2 regions of the Salinisphaera sp. T5B8 genome follow, and region 2 is predicted to be linked to the other one. Evidence: riboswitches for the same ligand, from Rfam matches in the RefSeq annotation. Region 2 holds a riboswitch; the other holds the start of a gene.
The links. Region 2 has a riboswitch for glycine ahead of gcvT (glycine cleavage system aminomethyltransferase GcvT). Riboswitches for the same ligand answer to the same signal wherever they lie in the genome.
Positions count from the first base shown of each region.

Region 1: it holds a riboswitch for glycine, as region 2 does, so the genes downstream of both, T5B8_RS10170 (D-amino acid dehydrogenase) here and gcvT (glycine cleavage system aminomethyltransferase GcvT) in region 2, are expected to answer to the same signal.

Region 1 covers NZ_APNG01000009.1:156,735-167,686, reverse strand. The annotation lists gene T5B8_RS10200 (ATP-binding protein) at 1-558, shown strand, start outside; gene T5B8_RS10195 (acyl carrier protein phosphodiesterase) at 569-1,159, opposite strand; gene T5B8_RS10190 (aminotransferase class V-fold PLP-dependent enzyme) at 1,298-2,428, shown strand; gene T5B8_RS10185 (carbonic anhydrase) at 2,487-3,113, opposite strand; gene T5B8_RS10180 (GGDEF domain-containing protein) at 3,606-4,637, shown strand; gene T5B8_RS10175 (cupin domain-containing protein) at 4,662-5,030, opposite strand; glycine riboswitch at 5,132-5,221, shown strand; gene T5B8_RS10170 (D-amino acid dehydrogenase) at 5,382-6,644, shown strand; gene T5B8_RS10165 (DEAD/DEAH box helicase) at 6,718-8,529, shown strand; gene T5B8_RS10160 (hypothetical protein) at 8,606-8,893, shown strand; gene T5B8_RS10155 (ethanolamine ammonia-lyase subunit EutB) at 9,233-10,639, shown strand; gene eutC (ethanolamine ammonia-lyase subunit EutC) at 10,636-10,952, shown strand, end outside.
Region 2 covers NZ_APNG01000005.1:105,106-116,057, forward strand. The annotation lists gene T5B8_RS06205 (UPF0149 family protein) at 1-329, shown strand, start outside; gene pepP (Xaa-Pro aminopeptidase) at 397-1,746, shown strand; gene ubiH (2-octaprenyl-6-methoxyphenyl hydroxylase) at 1,743-2,975, shown strand; gene T5B8_RS06220 (UbiH/UbiF/VisC/COQ6 family ubiquinone biosynthesis hydroxylase) at 2,972-4,177, shown strand; glycine riboswitch at 4,270-4,362, shown strand; glycine riboswitch at 4,380-4,462, shown strand; gene gcvT (glycine cleavage system aminomethyltransferase GcvT) at 4,517-5,626, shown strand; gene gcvH (glycine cleavage system protein GcvH) at 5,698-6,093, shown strand; gene gcvPA (aminomethyl-transferring glycine dehydrogenase subunit GcvPA) at 6,168-7,547, shown strand; gene tpx (thiol peroxidase) at 7,593-8,099, shown strand; gene gcvPB (aminomethyl-transferring glycine dehydrogenase subunit GcvPB) at 8,298-9,782, shown strand; gene T5B8_RS06250 (carbohydrate kinase family protein) at 9,878-10,813, shown strand; gene T5B8_RS06255 (GNAT family N-acetyltransferase) at 10,830-10,952, shown strand, end outside.

The DNA.
Region 1 (10,952 bases), on a different contig from region 2:
TCCTACGAAGCCTTCGGGCGAGACTTCTTCGAACATGCGGTCACGGTCGAACGCGTCGAACAGGCGTTGTCGAATCTGACCGGCAACGCCGTGGATTTCGGCCCGCGCAACGTGGGTCCGGGCGGACTGGCGCGTATCCAGGCCGAGGGAAATATCGGCGAACCGTCGGTGATGCGACGCGAGGGTGAACTCATCGAGTTCGCCTTGATGATTCCGATCGATCTCGATCTGACGGTACGCCTGGCCGGCCACGATCACCGCTTCGAAACCGAGCTGCGCGCGCATCTCAAGCTTACGGCCCGTGCCCAGGCGCCGCTGCATATCTTCATCGATATCCCCGCGCCCGGCGAGAAGGATATCGATGTCGAACTCAACGCCCGTGGCCTGCGGGCATCCGTGCTGGATGTGGTGGCCGACGTCGAAGGCGAGCTCAAGCGCTATGTGGTGCGCTATGTGGCCAAGCAGATCGACAAACCCGAAATCCGGCGTATGCGCGAAATCGACGTACGTCGGCGCCTGGAAAAGAACGCGCCGGAACAACAGCTCGAAGACGTTTGAGCGGCGTCTGTTACGCGTCGGTCCGCGGCGTGCGGTCGATACAGCTGATCACATCGTAAAGATCGCGCATGATTAGCGCGATTTCCTGGTCGAAGGCTGATTGCTGAGCTTCTAACGCCGGCAGTGCCGCAGCTACGGGATTGTCACGGCGCAGCCGCCGGGCCACCGAGTCGAGCGCGCGTTGAATGCCCTGTGGTGCGCGATAGCCCACCAGGATCGTTTCCAGGCCCTGTAGCCGAGTCGCTGCGAATGGCGCCTGCGCGGGCCATTCGTCGATCACGCGGCGCTGCGCGTCGCGGGCGAAGGCCTCGAGGGGGCGGTCGTGGAATTGCGGCCAGGCACGGGCGAGTGCGTGATCGAGGCCGATATCCACTAGGATACCGGCATAGCGGCGCAGGGGCGCATCGAAACGGTTGCGTAGCCGTCGATGCGCGCTGTGTGCATCGCTGTGGCCGTCGATCGCACGATGCAGGCGGATGCCATGGCGAATGGTCGGGGCAAAGCGATCGTCCAGGCGGCCCTTGATCTCGTCGCCGAGAATCTGGCCGGCAAAAGAGGTATGCGTATATTCGGCAATCAGCAGATGAGCCAGCAGGTTCACAACGATATCCAGCACGCATGCCGCAGCGCATGCGTTCGGCAAATGAGTGTGCCTAGAATACCCTTCGATCGGCCGGTTTTTGCGGTTCGTTTTATGCGACAGTAGCGGCCACAAGGCAGTAAAAACAGGATATTCGCCATGACGCAGGCGCGCTCAACCGTCGACCCCGATGGCTTGCTGGAATATTCGGTCGTGTATACCGACCGTGCCCTCAATCATATGTCGGCGCGCTTCAAGCAGGTGCTTACCGGCGTGTCCGGGGTGCTCAAGCAGGTATACAACGCCCATTCGGCGGTGATCGTGCCCGGCAGCGGTACCTTCGGTATGGAGGCCGTGGCACGCCAGTTTGCCCATGGCGCGCATTGTCTGGTCATCCGCAACGGCTGGTTCAGCTATCGCTGGAGCCAGATCCTGGATATGGGCGTGATTCCCGAATCCACGACCGTGCTCAGCGCGGTACGGGAATACGACGCGCCGCAGGCACCGTTTGCTCCCGCGGCGATCGCCGACGTGGTGGCGACCATCGAGGCCGAGCGCCCGGCCGTGGTCTTCGCGCCCCATGTCGAAACCTCGGCGGGCATGCTGTTGCCCGACGATTATCTGCAGGCCGTCGGCGAGGCGGTGCATGCCTACGGCGGGCTGTTCGTGCTCGATTGTATTGCCTCGGGTACGCACTGGGTCGATATGCAGGCCTGTGGTATAGATATTCTCATCAGCGCACCACAAAAAGGCTGGAGTGCCTCGCCGTGCTGCGCCATGGTCATGCTCAGTGAACATGCCCGCGAACGGATCGAGAACACGACCAGCAGCAGCTATGCCTGCGATTTGCGCAAGTGGCTCCAGATCATGGAAACCTACGAGGGCGGCGGTCATGCCTATCATGCAACCATGCCAACCGACGGTCTCACGCGTTTGTTAGCGATGATGGAAGAAACGCGGGCGCTGGGTTTCGAAACCGCGCGCGAGCGCCAGTTCGCGCTCGGCCGTGGCATACGCGATGCCTTGCAGACACATGGCTTCGACAGCGTCGCCGCGCCGGGTTTTCAGGCCTCCGGCGTCGTGGTGAGCTATACCCGCGATGCCCGGATCCAGTCCGGGGCGCGCTTCGCCGAAGCGGGCGTACAGATCGCGGCTGGGGTGCCGTTGATGTGCGGCGAGGGCGAGGATTTCCAGTCGTTTCGGATCGGCCTGTTCGGCCTCGACAAGCTCTACGACGTCGATGCCTGTGTTTCGCGCTTCGTAGCCGCGCTGGAAACGTTGAACGACTGATCGCTTGAGTGGCCCGCTCGTGGTCAGGCGCATCGCCGGCGCGGCGCCGTATGCCGCGCTAGGGCGACTCGACATCCTCCAGGAATCGAACTTCGCCGGTTTCGACGGCATATTCGGCGCCGACGATTTCCAGGCGCCTGTCCGCAATGAGTTGTTCGAGAATGTCCGAGCCATGCGACAGACGCTTAACCGAGCGCGCGACATTGGCCCGCACAGCCGCATGAATGAGCGCATGTCGGTCCTCGGCGAGCTCGCTGTCGAGCAGTTTTGCCACCGATGGCCGCACGCGATCGACGATCGAACGCAGGTTGCGCGACTGGTTTTCGGTGGGCCGCTGCAGTTCGTCGAGCGTGGCGGTGATCGCGCCGCACTGGGTGTGGCCGAGTACCACCACGAGCGGCGTGCCGAACTTTCCGGCCGCGAATTCGATACTGCCGATCTGTGAGGGCGCCACGATATTGCCGGCCACGCGAATCACGAACAGATCGCCCAGACCCTGGTTGAACACGATCTCGGCCGGCACACGCGCATCCGAACAGCCGAGCACGATCGCAAACGGGCTTTGCCTGAGCACGAGTTCGGCAGGCCGGGCGTGTCGGCTCAAGGTGTCCGAATTCTGGATGTTGTCGACGAATTGCCGGTTACCCAGTTTCAGTCGTTCACGGGCTTCGGCGGCGCTAATCATTAAGAGGACGAGGTCGTGCCTGGGCCGCTCACTGTACACCGTGCGGCGGGCGCCGGTGCCGGTACGCGCGCCTGGGCCGTGTCGATACCGTCGTTGGCGGCCCGCCATCGGTGAGCGCGTATTCGGTCTTGGGGCCCGGGCATGGCGAATATGACGCGCTATGCATGTTCGGGATTGGCACTAGGCAATTGCAGATATATTTGCGTGCGCCGATAGCCACCCCGAAAGGCCGTTCGAGACTTGCGCCGGGTCATCGACACGCGCCGGTTTTCAATTTATAACGAGAGCGGGCGGTTGATACGAAACGCGCACGATCGCGAAAGATCAAACACCGGAAATTTCCAAGCGAAGGGGCGTGCGCACATGCGGTGCGCGTAATTTCGTAGCGCCGCACGGCGGCTGGGTACACGACAAGCGTATGAATAACGGGTTCTCGGGGGAAGGCGCGCTGGCGGATGTGGGGTTGGCCATAGCGGGGCCGCGGCACATTCCATGAAAAGTCTTTTTCCCAAGCGCGATCATTTTCCCGATGTTCGCCCGTATCAGCAGACGGTGTTGACGGCGCTGCTGTGGTTTACCTGCACGGCGGTATTCGGCTATGCCTTGCTGCACTTCTATCTGGATGCGCGCTGGTTGGCCGTGGCCGAACTGTGCCTGGTGGCCTATGCCGCGTTGCTGCTTTATGTGATCCACGAAACCGGCCGCGCACCGATCAACAACCTGATCTTCGTGGTGCCGTTTTTCTTTGTCATGATGCTTTCGCTGCTGGCCAAGCAGAACGGCATCGCGGTTTTCGTATGGGTTTTTCTGGTACCGCTACTGTCGCATCTGCTGTTGGGCCGATGGCAGGGGCTCTGGGTGGCGTTGCTGTTTATCAGCTGCGCCGGGGGAATCTTTGTCTATCGTTACGGCTTGTGGGATGGCTGGCCGGGTTATCTGAGCGTCGTCAATATCGTGCTGTGTACCGCCTCCACGCTCGGGTTTTCGTATATCTACGAGGCCAGTCGCGAAAAGACGGAGTCCGAACTGCGTGCATTGGCGCTGGCCGATCCTTTGACCGGGCTGGCTAACCGCTCGCGTTTTCGTGATGTGTTCGCGCGCGAGCGCCAGCGCTATCTGCGCCAGAAAATACCGCTGGCGATGCTCGTCGTCGATCTCGACCATTTCAAGCGCGTCAACGACGACTACGGCCACGACGCGGGTGATATGGCGCTATGTTTCGTGGCAGAGCTGCTTGCCAGCCGTATTCGCCAGACCGATATCGCGGGCCGTCTTGGCGGCGAGGAATTCGGCATCCTGTTATCGGGGGCGGATATCGCGCACGCCCGACAGATCGCCCAGGACCTGTGCGATCTGGTTCATGACCGGCCGTTTCGCTATCGCGGCAAGGATATTCCGTTATCAGCCAGTATCGGCATTGCCGAACTCGGGCGCGATGGCATGGACTTCAGAAGCCTGTTCGCAAAGGCCGATCGGCGCCTCTATCAAGCCAAGGCCGAAGGCCGCAATCGGGTGGTCGGCTGAATCAGTACTCACGCGGTGGGCGCGCTAGAGTGCTTCGTAGCAGTCTGGCGTAAAACGCGGCGTACAGATGGCATAGAAGATCAGATCGCAATCGCCGTTGTTGTGAATCCGCTGGGCGGTGTCCGGCGCGATCGACACCACGTCGCCGGCCGCCACGGTTTCGCGCAGGCGCTCGCCGACTTCCACCACGCCCTGGCCGGAAACGATCAGATAGCGTTCGGCGGTGTCTCGCAGACGATGCCAGGCCGTGGTCACGCCGGGCGCCACCCGGGCCCGGGCGATGGAGAGGGCCGGATCATCCGGCGTATTGGAGATTTCGCGTATCGCGCAGCGCTCGGCGGTTTCGAATTCGACCGTATCGCGGGCGCGGCGCAGGGTCGACGGTATTGGCATGGCGATTGCTCATGGTATCTTGGACAAAACATCGGCATCGATCACGCACAGAGGCTGGGCGTTGGCGTGCCGATACCGGATTCGACACCTATTCATACATTCACGCAATAGCGGGAGAGACCGGCGTAAAGCCGGCGCCGAAGGAGCAACCGCCCCGGAAACTCTCAGGCATCAGGGACCGTTATCGCGCCCATATCCGAAGAGTCGCGCAGCCGTAACCGGCCGGCGTGCACCGAAGGAGCAAGCCCGCGGGCCATCGACGCGCGGGTGAATCTCTCAGGTTCAGTGACGGAAGGGGCGGCGCCTGCCACGCGGCAGGTTTTCACGCACGACGCTATCGGATAGACGCTCATGAATCATATTGCAATTATCGGCGGGGGCATCACCGGGGTCACCACGGCCTACGCACTCGTTCAGCGCGGTTACGAGGTCACGCTGTTCGACCGCAATCGCTATGCGGCGATGGAGACCTCCTTCGCCAATGGCGGTCAGCTTTCTGCTTCCAACGCCGAGGTCTGGAACCACTGGCCCATGGTCTTCAAGGGCATGAAGTGGATGTTTCGCAACGATGCCCCGTTGCTGGTCAACCCGAAACCGTCCTGGCACAAATTGTCGTGGTTTCTGGAGTTCATCGCCGCGATCCCGCAGTACGGCCGCAACACCACCGAAACCGCGCGCATGGCGATCGAGGCGCGTGAGTTTCTGTTTTCCTGGGCCGAGCGCGAGAACATCGATTTCGATGTCAAGCGCAAGGGCATTCTGCATATCTATCGCAATCGCGCCGGCTATCGCCATGCCGAGAAGGTGTCGCGCCTGCTCGCCGAAGGCGGCCTGGAGCGCCAGCCGGTCACCCCGGAAGAAATGCGGGCGATCGAACCCGCGCTGGCGGGCGAGTATTACGGCGGCTTCTTTACCGAAAGCGATTCCAGCGGCGATATTCACAAATTCACCCAGGGCCTGGCGCGGGCCGCACAGGCACAGGGCGTACGCTTTCACTACAACCACAGTGTCGAAAGCGTTCAATCCGATGGGCAGCAGGTCACCATCGCGGCCTGCGACAACGACACGCCCGAGGACCGGGTCACGCTCGAGTTCGACGGCGTGGTGGTGTGTGCGGGTACCGGCAGCCGCGACATTGCTGCGCAGCTGGGCGATCGCGTGAACGTGTATCCGGTCAAGGGCTATTCGATTACCGTCGATCTGGAAGACGAGGCCTCGCAACAGGCCGCGCCCGAAGTCAGTCTGCTCGACGATGAAACCAAGCTCGTGTGTGCGCGCCTGGGCGCAGATCGTCTGCGCGTGGCCGGCACCGCCGAGTTCAACGGGTTCAACCGCGATATCCGGGCGGATCGGATCGAGCCGCTGGTGGATTGGGTCAAGCAGTGCTTTCCCGACGTGAAAACGCGCCAGGTCATCCCCTGGGCCGGTCTGCGCCCGATGATGCCGAACATGATGCCGCGCGTGGGCGGCGGAAAGGCGCCGAACGTGTTCTACAACACCGGGCACGGCCATTTGGGCTGGACGCTGTCGGCGCTGACCGCGGACTCCGTTGCCGCCATCATCGACGATACCGCGTCGGAAAAACGGGGACCGACGACTGTGAATAACGGGTAGAATGAGCGTCCGCGCCATTCCGGCGCAGTGTTTTTTCGGGCGCAGCTGAGCGCCCGTGCCTGCCAGGCTGTGCATGTCCACCCCTAATGAAAACGAATCCGCCCAGGTCGCCTTCAGCGATCTGGCGCTCTCCGATGCCGTCATGGCGGCCCTCGCCGATGTCGGCTACGAGACGCCGTCGCCCATTCAGGCGGCGACCATTCCGCCGTTGCTGGCCGGCAAGGACGTGCTGGGCCAGGCTCAGACCGGCACCGGCAAGACGGCGGCCTTCGCGCTGCCCATTCTCTCCGGGCTGACCGGGCGGGCCGGCAAGGCACCGCAGGCGCTGGTACTCACGCCCACGCGTGAGCTCACCATCCAGGTGGCCGAGGCCTTTCAGCGCTATGCCGCGCATATCCCGGGTTTTCATGTGCTGCCGATCTATGGTGGCCAGGGCTATGGCCCACAGCTGGCTGCGCTCAAGCGCGGCGTGCATGTGGTGGTAGGCACGCCGGGTCGGGTGATGGATCATCTCAAGCGCGGTACGCTCAAGCTCGACGCGCTCGACTGGATGGTGCTCGACGAAGCCGATGAAATGCTGCGCATGGGCTTTATCGAAGACGTGGAATGGATCTTCGAACAGACCCCGGCCGAGCGCCAGGTCGCACTATTTTCGGCCACCATGCCGAGTGCGATCCGGCGTATCGCCAAGACGCACCTGCGCGAGCCGCAGGAAATCACCATCCAGGCCAAGACCACGACGGCGGTCAACATCCGCCAGCGTTACTGGATCGTGGGTGGCGGCACCAGCAAACTCGACGCACTCACGCGTCTGCTCGAAGCCGAGCCCTTCGACGCGATGATCGTATTCGCGCGTACCAAGAAATCCACCGATGAGCTCGCCGAGCGGCTGTCGGCCCGCGGTTATGCCTGCGCGGCGCTCAACGGCGATATCGCCCAGAACCAGCGCGAGCGCACGGTCGCCAAGCTCAAGAACGGCCAGCTGGATATCATCGTAGCCACCGACGTGGCCGCGCGCGGGCTGGATGTGGAACGCATCAGCCATGTGATCAATTTCGATATTCCGCACGATACCGAGGCCTATGTGCATCGTATCGGGCGCACGGGCCGGGCCGGGCGCGAAGGTGATGCCATCCTGTTCGTGACCATGCGCGAAAAACGCCTGTTCAAGGCGATTGAGCGAGCCACGCGTCAGGCCATCGAGCCGATGGACCTGCCCAGCATCGCCGAGGTCAACGAACAACGCATCACCCGTTTCAAGCAACGTATTTCGGTCACGCTGGCCGAAGGCAACCTGGCGCCGTTTCGCGAACTGCTCGACGAATACCGCGGCGAGCACAATGTCGACCCCGAAGAACTGGCCGCCGCGCTGGCGTATCTCGCCCAGGGCGACGAGCCGCTCATGCTCAAGCCCGGCAAGCCCGATCGTGGTGCAGGCCCGCGCGATATGGGAGCGCAGACCCCCAAGAGTGCGAACAAGGGTGCGTCGCGCCAGCAATCCTTCGGCGATGGCGATCTGGAAACCTTTCGTATCGAGGTCGGACGCAGCCACGGTGTGGAGCCGCGCAATATCGTCGGCGCGATCGCCAACGAGGCCGGTGTGGATAGCGCCCATATCGGGCGTATCGATATCCGCGACGACTTCAGCCTGGTCGATCTGCCCAAGGGCATGCCCGAGGATATCTTCGCCCATCTCAAGACGGTGTGGGTCGCCGGGCGCCAGCTCGCGATCACGCGTGCGCACGACGCGCCGCCGGCCCCGCCCGCCGGGCGCCGCAAACCCAAACCCAAATCCAAACCCAGGGCGAAGAAAGCGGGCAAGACCAAAGCCAAGGCGGCCAAGGCAAAACCGGGCAAGCGTCGCGCCAAGCCGACAGGCGACTGACATAGCGGCGCGCTTGAAAGATTCGACATAGCCCGCAGGGTGATTCGCAGTTGCGGCGACCCGAGGGCACAGACTCATGAGTTCGAATACCCCCACGCATATCGATATCGGCGGTATCGCACTGCCGCGCGAGGAACTCGTGCAGGTGCTGCCCGATATCGAGCGCTTTGAACGACACCTGCCGGATGCACTGGCCGTCGACCGCGATATGAAAGCCAGTGGCGGCGCCGTGCCGGACTACGTGCGGCAATGGCCGCAGGCGCGCATCGATGCGGTCGTGCGCACCCTCAAGGAAGTGGGCAGCCTGCGCGAGCAGGCCAGCGAACAGATGCAAAGCGCCGGCGCCGGTCGTAGCCGCCACTGACGACAGACGCGCGCTGTGCCGCGGTCACCGCACGATTACAGTGCGTTGATTGAAGGCGATGTTCGCTTAAGCAAGCGCTGAATAACCGCTCGCGGATCGCGTTCGCGGCCTTACATGCGTGTGCGCCAAAGCAGCCAAGTGCGGCGCCTGCCTTGTTGGCAGGTCAGGGCGAGAGGTTGTGCAGAGCTTGCCTCAAAGCTGGAATGTATCTTGCTGTGCACGGGCCATGGCCTGTGTCATATTCAAATCGCGAGCCCGAGCCCGGTACGGGCTGATACATGCTGAGCGCCGTCGGCAACCGCATGGCGTCGCTTACGCGACGACGGAGGTGCGAGCGAGATGAGTGGCAACTATCGCTATACCCTGGGTGAGCGAACCTATCGCTTCGACAGCCTGGCCGAGCTCATGGCTAAGGCAACGCCGGCGCGATCGGGCGATCGGCTGGCGGGTGTTATCGCGGAATCGGCCGAACAGCGGGTCGTCGCCCAGATGGCGCTGGCGGATCTGCCGTTGGCGACGTTTCTCGAAGACCTGCTGGTGCCCTACGAGGAGGACGAAATCACGCGGTTGATCGTTGATCGCCACGATCGTCAGGCGTTCGAAACGATTTCGAGCTTTACGGTAGGCGATTTTCGCAACTGGCTGCTCAGCGACGAGGCCACGCCCGAGGTGCTCGACGCCCTACGACCGGGGATTACGCCGGAAATGGCGGCGGCCGTGAGCAAGATCATGCGCAACCAGGACTTGATTCTGGTCGCACGCAAGTGCCGGGTGCGCAGTGCGTTTCGCAACACCATCGGCCTGGCGGGGCATTTGTCGACTCGCCTGCAGCCGAATCATCCCACCGATGATCTGACCGGGATCGCGGCCAGTATTTTCGATGGGCTGCTCTATGGCAACGGCGATGCTGTGATTGGTATCAACCCGGCCACGGATAACGTCGCCCAGTCGGTCAAGCTGTTGCACATGCTCGATGCGGTGATCCGCAAATACGAAATTCCCACCCAGTCGTGCGTGCTCACCCATGTCACGAACACGCTGGAAGCGATCGAGCAGGGCGCGCCGGTGGATCTGGTATTTCAGTCGATCGGTGGCACCGAAGCCACCAATCGCGGCTTTGGTTTCGGCCTGGCTGAACTGGCCGAGGCGCGCGATGCGGCGCTGTCGCTCAATCGCGGCAGCGTGGGCGATAACGTCATGTATTTCGAAACCGGGCAGGGCAGTTCGCTGTCGGCGGATGCCCACCACGGCCTCGACCAGCAGACCTGCGAGGCGCGTGCCTATGCCGTGGCGCGCGAGTTCAAGCCGTTACTGGTCAATACCGTGGTCGGTTTCATCGGTCCGGAATATCTGTTCGACGGCAAGGAAATCATTCGCGCGGGCCTGGAAGATCATTTCTGCGGCAAGTTGCTGGGTGTGCCGATGGGCTGCGACGTGTGCTACACCAACCATGCCGAAGCCGACCAGAACGATATGGACAACCTGCTCACGCTGCTGGGCGTGGCCGGCTGCAATTTCGTGATGGGTATTCCCGGCTCCGACGACATCATGCTCAATTATCAGACCACCTCGTTCCACGATGCGCTCTATGTACGCCGCGCGCTCGGCCTCAAACCCGCGCCCGAGTTCGAGGCCTGGCTCAAACACATGGAAATCGTGCGCGACGGCGATTCGCATCGCCTGTCCGAGCGCTTGCCTCAGTCGTTCGCGCGTTCGCTGGAGCGGCTGCCGGAGACCGGCTCATGAGCGATCGCAAGCCGTCGACACCGGCCGACAGGTCAGCCGCGGCAGGCGACGACATCGGCGTGGTCGATAACCCCTGGCAGGGGCTACGTGCATTCACCGATGCCCGTATCGGTCTCGGGCGCGCCGGCATCAGCCTGCCCACTCAGCGCATGCTCGAATTCCAGCTCGCCCATGCGCAGGCCAAGGACGCCGTCCATTGGCCGCTGGATGTGGCCGCGCTTAGCGAGCAGCTTACCGACACGCTCGAAATCGACGCGCCGCTTCGGCTACACAGCCAGGCTAGCGATCGCACCGAGTATCTGCAACGCCCGGA
Region 2 (10,952 bases):
ATCTGAGTTTCACGCCCTTATTGCCGGGCGACGATGTCGATCTCGAGCGCCGCGTGCAGGCGTTGGCGCGCTGGTGTGCCGGCTTTCTCTATGGCCTGAGCGCGGACGGCAGTTTCGAGATCAACAGCCTCTCGGGCGAGGTGCGTGAGGTGGTCAACGACCTCACCGAACTTTCGCGTGCGGGGCTGACCGCCGAAGATGCCGACCACGAATCCGCCGAGGCGGACTACGCCGAGCTGGTGGAATACGTGCGGGTGGGCGTGCAGATGGTATTTCTCGAACTTCAGCCCAAGCGCGAAGGCCCCACGCGGCGCGAATCGCTGCATTAAGGGTGCGCGGGTAAGCGCAGCGCCCGGGCCAGGCTGTTTTCGTGACAAGGCTTTGATGAGGGACCGGATGAGAGATCAATCACAGCTGCAGCATCGCGACGATCCGGCGCTCCATGCCGCGCGCCGCGCACGCCTGGCGGAGATTGTGGGTAGCGATGGTGTGGCGATGATTGCTGCCACGCCCGAGCGCAATCGCAATAACGATGTCGATTACCCCTACCGGCCGAACAGCGACTTCCGGTATCTGACCGGCTTTCTCGAGCCGGAGGCCATTGCCGTGATCGCGCCGGGTTTCGACGCCGGCGACTACCTGCTGTTCTGCCGCGCGCGCAATGCCGAGCAGGAAGTCTGGATTGGCCGGCGCGCCGGCCCGGAGGGCGCGATGGCCGATTACGGCGCCGATCGCGCCTTCGCCATCGATGAATTCGAGGACTGGATCGACCGTTTGCTCGACGGCCGCCGAAAGCTCTATCTCACCCTCGGTACGCATCCGGAATTCGAACAGAGCGTGCTCGATCACCTGTCGGCGCTACGCAGCCAGGGCCGCGGCGGCGTGCCGCCTTGTGAGCTGGCTGTGCTCGAGCCAGTACTTCACGAGATGCGCTTGCGCAAATCGGCCGCGGAGGTCGCGCTCATGCGTCAGGCCGCCGCGACCTCCGCGCGGGCGCATAGTGCCGCCATGCAGGCGGTACGTCCCGGCATGTATGAGTATCAGCTGGCCGCCGTGCTGCATTACACCTTCGAAAGCGATGGCATGCACTGGGCCTATCCCACGATCGTCGGCGCCGGCGAAAACGCCTGTGTGCTGCACTACATCGAAAACAGCGCGCCCATGGCCGATGGCGATCTGGTGCTCATCGACGCAGGCGCGGAATATCGCGGCTATGCGGGCGATATCACCCGCACCTTTCCGGTCAACGGGCGCTTCTCCGAGGCGCAGCGCGAGCTCTACGACATCGTGCTTGCGGCCAACCGGGCGGCGATCGAGGCCGCCAGGCCGGGCGCGCCGATGAATGCGGTCCATCAGGCCGCGCTGCATGTACTCGTGGCCGGGCTGATCGAGGTGGGCTTGCTCGCGGGCAGCGTGGACGACGCCATCGCCGAGGAAAGCTATCGCGCCTATTTCATGCACGGCACCAGCCATTGGCTGGGCATGGACGTACACGATGTGGGCGATTATAAAATCGATGGCGAATGGCGAGCGCTCGAACCGGGCATGGTGTTGACCGTCGAACCTGGGCTGTATGTCCGCGCCGATGACAACCCCACCTCGCGGTTTGCCAATATCGGCATTCGCATCGAGGACGATATCGTGATTACCGAAACCGGCTGTGACGTGCTCACGGCCGATGTGCCCAAGGACGCCGACGAGATCGAGGCACTCATGGCCAAACCCTATCGGAGCGAAACCCCGTGAGCCGCGACTACGATATCGCCGTGGTCGGCGGCGGGCTGGCCGGGGCGACATTCGCCTGCGCGTTGGCCGATACCGGCCTGAAGATTGCCTTGGTCGAAGCGGTGGCCTTCGATGCCCCGGCCGACGAGAACATGAAAGCCCGTACCACCGCGATCGCGGCCGGCACCCGGGCGATGTTCGAAGAGCTGGATCTGTGGGCCGATATGGCTCACGACGCCGCCCCGATCAAGCGCTTGCATGTATCCCAGCAGGGCCGCTTCGGCAGCGTGCGCGTGAATGCCGCGGATTACGATCTGTCGGCCCTGGGCTATGTGCTGCACAACGTCACCATGATCGAGGTATTGCGTGCACGCCTGGCGCGTATGGACCAGGTCGATGTGGTCGCGCCGGCGCGTTTCGAGTCGCTTGAGCGCGACGCGGACGGCGAGCGGATCGAATTGCGTTGCACGGGGCCGGACGGTACGGCTCACACCTTGAGTACACGGCTGCTGGTCGGCGCCGATGGCGCGCAATCCTCGGTGCGCGGCGCGCTGGGTATCGGCGCGCGTACCGACGATTATCGCCAGCGCGCGATCGTGACGTTCGTGGAGCCCGAACGCGCACACGGCGGCGTTGCCTACGAACGCTTCACCCCGGACGGCCCGGTGGCCCTGTTGCCCTGTGCCCGTGCCAGCTGTGCGGCGGTTTGGACGTTGCCCAGCGAACGCGCCGAGCAGATGTGCGCGGTCAGCGAAGACGAATTCATCGACGCTTTGCAAGCGGCATTCGGCCAGCGCCTGGGTACGCTCAAGCTGGCCGGCCCGCGTGGCAGTTATCCCCTGGCGCGCGTGCTGTGCGACCGCGCCGCGGTCGAGCGGGCCGTGCTGATCGGCAATGCCGGCCATGCGCTACATCCGGCCGCCGCGCAGGGCTTTAATCTGGCGATTCGCGATGCGTTGCTGCTCGCGGCGATGCTGCGCGAGCGCGTGGCGGGCGATGCCGATTTCGATCCCGGCGATGCCGATCTGCTCACCGGCTGGGCCGAGGCCCGCCGACCCGACCAGCATCGCGTGGCCAATTTCACCGACGCGATTGTGCGTTTGTTCTCCAACCGTATTCCCATGCTCGATCACGCGCGCGGCGCGGGCTTGTTCGGCCTGTCGCTGTTGCCGTCGATTCGTGACGATATGGCCCGGCGCAGCATGGGTCTGGCCCTGGCGCCGGCACGTCTTCGCGAGGCCAATTCATGAGCAAGCAAAGCCCCCGTTACGATATCGCCATTGTCGGTGGCGGCATGGTGGGCGCCGTGCTCGCCGTGGCCCTTTCGCGTGCCGATTTCTCGGTCGCGCTCGTGGAAGCCAAGCGTCCCTCGCGTTTCGAGCTGGGTGAAGACTACGAACTGCGTGTGTCGGCCATCGCGCCGGGTACGCGTCGTGTACTCGAAAATCTTGGTCTGTGGGCCTCGGTCGAGCGCCGCCGCTGTTGTGCATTTACCGGCATGAAGGTCTGGGAGGCCGGCGGCGCGAGCGAGCTGTTCTTGGAACATACCGCGGTCGGTCTGCCGGAACTCGGGCATATCGTCGAGAACAATCTGATCGTCGACAGCGCCTGGCAGGCGCTGACCGATGTCGATATCTATTGTCCGGCCAAGATGGAAAGCCTGGCCATCGACAGCGATGCCGCGCGCCTACGTCTCGACGACGGCACGGTCGTGAGCGCGGCCCTGGTGGTCGGCGCGGAAGGTGCGAATTCGCCGGTGCGCGCGGCCGCGGGTATCGAAACCACCGGCTGGCCCTACGGTCAGCGCTGTACCGTGGGCACGGTGACTCCGGAACGTCATCATCGCCATATCGCCTGGCAGCGTTTCACCGAAACCGGGCCCGTGGCGTTTTTGCCGCTGTCGGACGGTCGCTGTTCGCTGGCCTGGCATGCCGACGATGCACTGGCCGCAGAGCTGGCTGAACTCGACCACGACACATTCTGCGCGCGGCTGACCGAGGCCAGCGGGGGCGTACTGGGCGAAATCCAGCATATGGACAAGCGTGCCTCGTTCCCGCTCAAGCTCCAGCATGCACGCGAATATTGTCGCCCGCGTGTGGCCCTGGCCGGCGATGCGGCGCATGTGGTTCACCCGATGGCAGGTCAGGGGGTCAACCTCGGCCTTCTCGACGTGGCGGGCATGGTCGAAGCGCTCGAGGCGGGGCGCGCGGCGAATCGCGATGCCGGCGACATGACCTATCTGCGCCGCTATCAGCGCGCACGCATGGCCGAGAATCTGATGATGCTGGGCACGACCGATGCCTTCAAACGCGTTTACGGCAGTGCCAATCCGTTGCTGCGCACGCTGCGCCAGAGCGCAATCGGGATCGCGGCTAATCTCGCGCCGATTCGCCAGATCATGATTCATCACGCCGTAGGGTTATCCGCCAACGGCCCGCGGTTGCTGCAGTAGTCGAAAAATCTGCTGTATTTTGCAGGTAAGTGGGGCCTCGCGGTTGGCGCTTGGCCTGTGTCGATGTCGCCGGTATAGTCGAGGGCACGGTCAATAACCGCGTGGGAGAGAACGGGCAGTCGCTCGTCACCGAAGGCGCAAATTTCCGCCCGGAAACGCTCAGGTACCCGAACCACGTGCATGCGGGCGTTTATACGCCAGCTTGATCGACTCTGGAGAGCAGCCGGCGACAGTCCGGCTCACCGAAGGGGCGAATCTCTCAGGTGCCAGGACAGAGGGGCGGCAGGCGAAAGCCCGGGCCGGCCCGTGTTCTGTTGATTCATCTGCAAAGAGATTGTCATGGCCAAACGAACCCCGCTTTACGACGCGCATGTCGCCGACGGCGCCAAGCTCGTGGACTTCGCCGGCTGGGATATGCCGATCGACTACGGCTCCCAGATTTCGGAACACAATGCCGTGCGCGAAAGCGCGGGCATGTTCGACGTCTCGCATATGGCAGTGGTCGATATCAGCGGCGCCGAGGCACGCGAATTCCTGCGTCGGCTGCTGGCCAATGACGTCGCCAAGATCGACGAGTCCGGCCGCGCGCTTTATACCTGCATGCTCAACACCCGCGGTGGGGTGATCGACGATCTCATCGTCTATCACCTGAGTGGCAACCTGTATCGCATCGTGGTCAATGCCGCGACGACGGAAAAGGATCTGGCCTGGATCGACAGCCAGGCGCGCGACTACGACGTGGCGATCAATCACCGCCAGGATCTGGCCATCATCGCGGTGCAGGGCCCGCGCGGGCGCGATATTGCCGCCGAGCTCTTCGACGACGATTTCAAGGCCGCCGCGCTCAAGCTCAAGCCGTTTCGGGTCGCGACCCAGGATGATCGCTCGATCGGGCGCACCGGCTATACCGGCGAGGACGGTTTCGAACTCGTGTTGCCGGCCGAGGAGGCCGTCAATGCCTGGAAAACGCTACGCGGCAAGGGTGTAGCGCCGATCGGCCTGGGCGCGCGCGACACCCTGCGCCTGGAAGCCGGGCTGAATCTTTACGGCCAGGATATGGACGAGGACCACACGCCGCTGGAATCCGGCCTGGGCTGGACGGTGGCATTCGAGCCCGAAGAACGGGATTTCGTCGGCCGTTCGGCGCTCGAGCACATGCGCGCCGAGGGCGTCGGCGAGAAGCTCGTCGGGCTGGTGCTGGAAGGCCGCGGCGTGATGCGCAGCGAAACCGCGGTACGGGCCGCCGACAGCGATGTCGACGAAAAAGAAGCCGAAGGCGAAATCACCAGTGGCAGCTATTCACCCACCTTGTCGTGCTCGATCGCGCTCGCGCGGGTACCGGCCGATTGGGAAGAAAGCGTCGAGGTGTGTCTGCGCGGCAAGTGGCAGCGCGCGCGCATCGTGCGCTATCCCTTCGTGCGCCACGGCAAGCGCCGTATCGACGACTGAGCCCGTTTCTCAGTAGCCTTTATCCACCAAAACATAGCGCGCACCGCGCGAATCTGCTGCAAGGGAGCCCCATGAGCGAAGTACCCAAGGATCTGTCCTATACCAAGACCCACGAATGGATCGATTACGACGGCGATGGCACCTGCACGGTCGGTATCACCGACTATGCCCAGTCGTCGCTGGGCGATCTGGTGTTCGTCGAACTGCCCGAGGCCGGGACCAAGGTCGGTGCCGGTGATGCCGTGGCCGTGGTCGAATCGGTCAAGGCGGCATCGGATATCTATGCCCCGCTCGATGGCGAGATCGCCGAAATCAACGAACAGCTCGAGGATTCGCCGGAACTGGTCAACGAAGATCCCTTCGGCGAAGGCTGGTTGTTCAAGATGACGGTATCCGATTCCGAACAAGTCGAAAAACTGCTGGATGCCGATGCCTACGAAGGCATCGTCGAAGAAGAGGAAGACTAGCGGCGCTCGCACTGGCGCCGGTATTGCCCGGCGTCGGTGCCGCTGTGCCCGCGTATTACGTTCTGCGAGGATTCATGCCCTTCATTCCGCATACCGAAGACGATATCCAGTCGATGCTGGCCACCATCGGCGTGGACACGATCGACGATCTGTTCGACGAGATCGACCCGCGCCTGCGCGATGTCAGCCTGGATTCGATCCCGCCGAGAGCGAGCGAACAGGCGGTCAGCCGGTTGATGCAGGAACGCGCGGCACGCGATGCGGGTGGCCTGTGCTTCATCGGTGCCGGGGCCTACGAGCATCATATTCCGGCTGCGGTGTGGGAGCTGACCACGCGCGGCGAATTCTATAGCGCGTATACGCCGTATCAGCCGGAAGCCAGCCAGGGCACGCTCCAGGTGGTCTACGAATACCAGACCATGATGACCGGGCTGACCGGCATGGATGTGGCCAATGCCTCGCTCTACGACGGCGCATCGGCGCTGGCCGAGGCAGTGCTGATGGCGGTGCGCGCCAATCGCAAGTCCAAATCGGCCCGTATTCTCATGCCGGCGAGCATGCACCCGTTCTATCGCCAGGTCGCGCGCAATATCTGTGCGAATCAGGGCATCGTGTTCGAAACCGTCGCCTATGAACCGGGCACCGGTCGTATCGACAGCGCCGATCTGGAACGCTGGGCCGGCGAAGACGTGACCGCGCTGGTGATCCCCCAGCCCAATTTCTTCGGTGTGCTCGAAGACGTGGACACGCTCACCGACTGGGCCCAGGCCAATGGTGCGCTGACTATCGGCGTGATCAACCCGCTTGCGCTGGCCGTACTCAAGGAGCCGGGCCGCTGGGGCACGGGCGAGGGCGCGGATATCGTGGTCGGCGAAGGCCAGCCGCTGGGTGCGCCGCTGGCCTCCGGCGGACCGTATTTCGGCATTCTGTGCTGTCGCAAGAAGCATGTCCGCCAGATGCCGGGGCGCGTGGTCGGGCGAACGCAGGACATGGACGGTCGCACGGGCTATGTACTGACCCTTCAGCCGCGCGAGCAACATATTCGCCGCTCCAAGGCGACCTCCAATATCTGTACCAATCAGGGCCTGCTGGTAACCGCGGCCACCATCCATATGAGCCTGCTGGGCGCGACGGGGCTGGAAAACACCGCCGCGACCTGTATCGCCAATACACGCGCGTTGGTGCAACGACTTACCGCGATCGACGGCGTGGAACGCGTTTTCGACAGCGCGGCCTTTCACGAAACCGTGCTCCGCCTGCCGGCGAATGCCCAGCGCGTGCTCGATGCGCTGGCCGAGCGCGGCATATTCGGCGGTCTGGCGCTGGCCGATTTCTACGACGGACTGCAAGACACCGTGCTCGTCTGTGCCACCGAAACCAAGACCGAGGCCGACCTGGATGCCTATGCCCAGGCCTTGCGCACGGTGCTCGCCGAACAGGCGGACGCGGCCTGACACGAAGCGATTCGCCGATTATTCACGTTTGTTAAAGGACACCTCATGACCCAGCAGATTACGCTCAAAGGCAATCCGATCGATGTCGAAGGCCGCCTGCCCGCACCGGGCGACACGCTGCCCGATTTCAGCCTGACCGGGGCCGATCTCAAGGACGTCAGCCTCGACACATTCGCCGGCAAGCGCAAGATTTTCAATATTTTTCCGAGCATGGACACGCCGACCTGTGCAATGTCGGTCAAGCGTTTCAATGCCGAGGCCGATGCGTTGGACAATATTGCATTGCTGCAGATTTCGGCCGACCTGCCGTTTGCGCACTCGCGTTTTTGCAGCGCCGAGGGCCTGGACAACGGTACGACGCTGTCGATGATGCGCGACAAGCGCTTCGGCAAGGACTATGGCGTACTCATCGCCAACGGCCCCATGGCCGGGCTGTGTGCCCGCGCGGTGATCGTGGCCGACGAGCAGGGCACCGTGCTGCATAGCGAACTCGTGCCCGAAATCGCCGACGAGCCGAACTACGAAGACGCGTTGGCCGCACTCAAGGTCTGAGTCGTTGAGGGAAGACATTGTCCGCAAATGAACGCGAATTAAAGCAAATAAAAGCAAATAAAAGATTAAGGATAGGCGGTAGCCCGGTGGCTAGGCACTTGGGCAGCCGATGTTCTCTGCATTCGCGTTTATTGGCGTTCATTCGCGGACTCCAATGGCTTCGTCTTGAAGACCCCGAACATCGAAAGTAACCACGTCATGACCGAAAAACTCATTTTCGAACACAGCCGGCCCGGCCGTCGGGCGCTGGCGCAGGCGCCGGCCGAGGCACCCGCGATCGACGATATTCCGGCGGCGCTGCGGCGTGAATCGCCGGTCGGATTGCCGGAAGCTTCCGAGATGGATGTGGTACGCCATTACACCCGGCTGTCGCAGCTGAATTTCTCCATCGATACGCATTTCTACCCGCTGGGTTCGTGCACGATGAAGTACAACCCGCGGGCCTGTAATACGCTCGCCTCGCTGCCCGGCTTTCTCAACCGGCACCCGCTGGCGCCGGCCAGCCACGGCCAGGGCATGCTGGCCTGTCTCTACGAGCTGCAGGAAATGCTGACCACGGTCACCGGCATGCAGGCGGTATCGCTCACGCCCATGGCGGGCGCGCAGGGGGAATTCACCGGCGTGGCCATGATCAAGGCCTATCACGAGGCGAGGGGGGATCACGCACGCGACGAGATTCTGGTGCCCGATGCGGCCCATGGCACCAATCCCGCCACGGCGGTCATGTGCGGTTGCACCGTGGTCGAGATCCCCACCGATGCCGACGGCGACGTGGATATCGCCGCGCTACGCGAGGCGGTATCCGAGCGCACGGCCGGCATCATGCTCACCAATCCTTCGACGCTGGGCGTATTCGAACAGGACATTCTCGAAATCGCCGAGATCGTGCACGGCGCGGGCGGGCTGCTCTACTACGACGGGGCCAACCTCAACGCCATTCTGGGCAAGGTACGCCCGGGCGATATGGGCTTCGACGTCATCCACATGAATCTGCACAAGACCTTCTCGACGCCGCATGGCGGCGGCGGCCCGGGCTCGGGTGCGGTCGGTGTGGGCAAGCGCCTGCGCGATTTCATGCCCATTCCCGTGGTGGGGCGCGACGGCGAGGGTGATAACGCAACCTATCGCTGGCTCACCGAGAAGGATATTCCGAACACCATCGGGCGGCTGTCGGCCTTCATGGGCAATGCCGGCGTGCTGCTGCGGGCCTATGTCTATGCGCGGCTGCTGGGCGCCGAGGGCATGACCCGTGTGGCCGAGTTCGCGACGCTGAACTCGAATTATCTGATGACGCGTTTGCGCGCGGCGGGCTTCGATCTGGCCTTTCCCGAACGCCGCGCCAGCCACGAATTCATCGTCACCCTCAAGCGCCAGAAGCAGCAGCTGGATATCACCGCCACCGATGTGGCCAAGCGGCTGCTCGACTACGGTTTTCATGCGCCCACGATCTATTTCCCGTTGCTGGTGCCCGAGTGTTTTCTCATCGAGCCGACGGAAAGCGAATCCAAGGAAACGCTGGATGCCTTCGTCGCGGCGATGGTTGCCATCTGGGAAGAAGCCAAGGTCGATGCCACGACCCTGAAAGAAGCACCGGTCAAGCTGCCGGTCCGGCGTCTCGATGAAGTCGCGGCAGCCAAGCATCTCGATCTCAAACACGATTCAGCCACCGCCGCCGGCGTTTGAGCCGGGCGAGCGCGCATGCTGTGGCATGATGCGCGGCTGATCTTGAAGTGCGGCGCGCTTGCCTGCGCCCAGTTTCACCGAACAAAGGACAAGCTATGTCAGCTCTGATCTGCGGATCCTTCGCCTACGACACGATCATGGTCTATACCGGCCATTTCAAGAACGAAATCCTGCCGGATCGCGTGCATATGCTGAATGTCTCGTTTCTGGTGCCGGAAATGCGGCGCGAGTTCGGCGGCTGTGCCGGCAATATCGCCTATTCGCTGAAACTGCTCGGTGGCGAGGGCGTGCCCATGGGCACGGTCGGCACCGATTTCGACGACTATGCCGCCTGGATGGATGAGCACGGCATCAGCCGCGAATACCTCAAGGGCGTGGATGATGCCTACACCGCGCAGGCCTATATCACCACCGATCTGGACGATAACCAGATCACGGCCTTTCATCCGGGCGCGATGAATTATGCGCACGAGCAGCAGGTGCCCGCCGATGCCGGCATCACGCTGGGCATCGTCTCGCCCGATGGCAAGGACGGCATGGTCCAGCATGCCGCCCAGTTCGCTGAAGCGGGGATCGATTTCATCTTCGATCCGGGCCAGGGCCTGCCCATGTTCAACGGTGACGAACTACGGCGTTTTCTCGATCAGGCGGCCTATGTCACGGTCAACGACTACGAAGCCGAACTCATGTGCGATCGTACCGGCTTGTCGGTGACCGATATGGCCAAACAGCTCAAGGCCATGATCGTGACCAAGGGCGGCGAAGGCTCGGTGATTCATGCCGACGGCGAACAGATCAAGATCCCGGCCGGTTCGCCCACCGCGCTGGCCGACCCGACCGGCTGCGGCGATGCCTTTCGTGCCGGGCTGATCTGGGGCCTGCAGCAGGGCCTGGACTGGCCGACCATCGGCCGCGTGGCTTCGCTCATGGGTACGATAAAGATCGAACGCCCGGGCACTCAGAACCACCGTTTCACAATGGATGAGTTCAAGGCGCGCTACAAGCAGGAGTTCGAACGCGAACTGGCCTGATACAGCCGGAGGTTCGATGATGATCAGCATGCCACCGCGCCTGGCCACGCCGCGCCTGTTGTTGCGCGAACCGGAGCGTGGCGATGCCGAGGCGATCTTCGCCTTTGCCAGCGACCCGACGGTGACGCAGTTCATGACC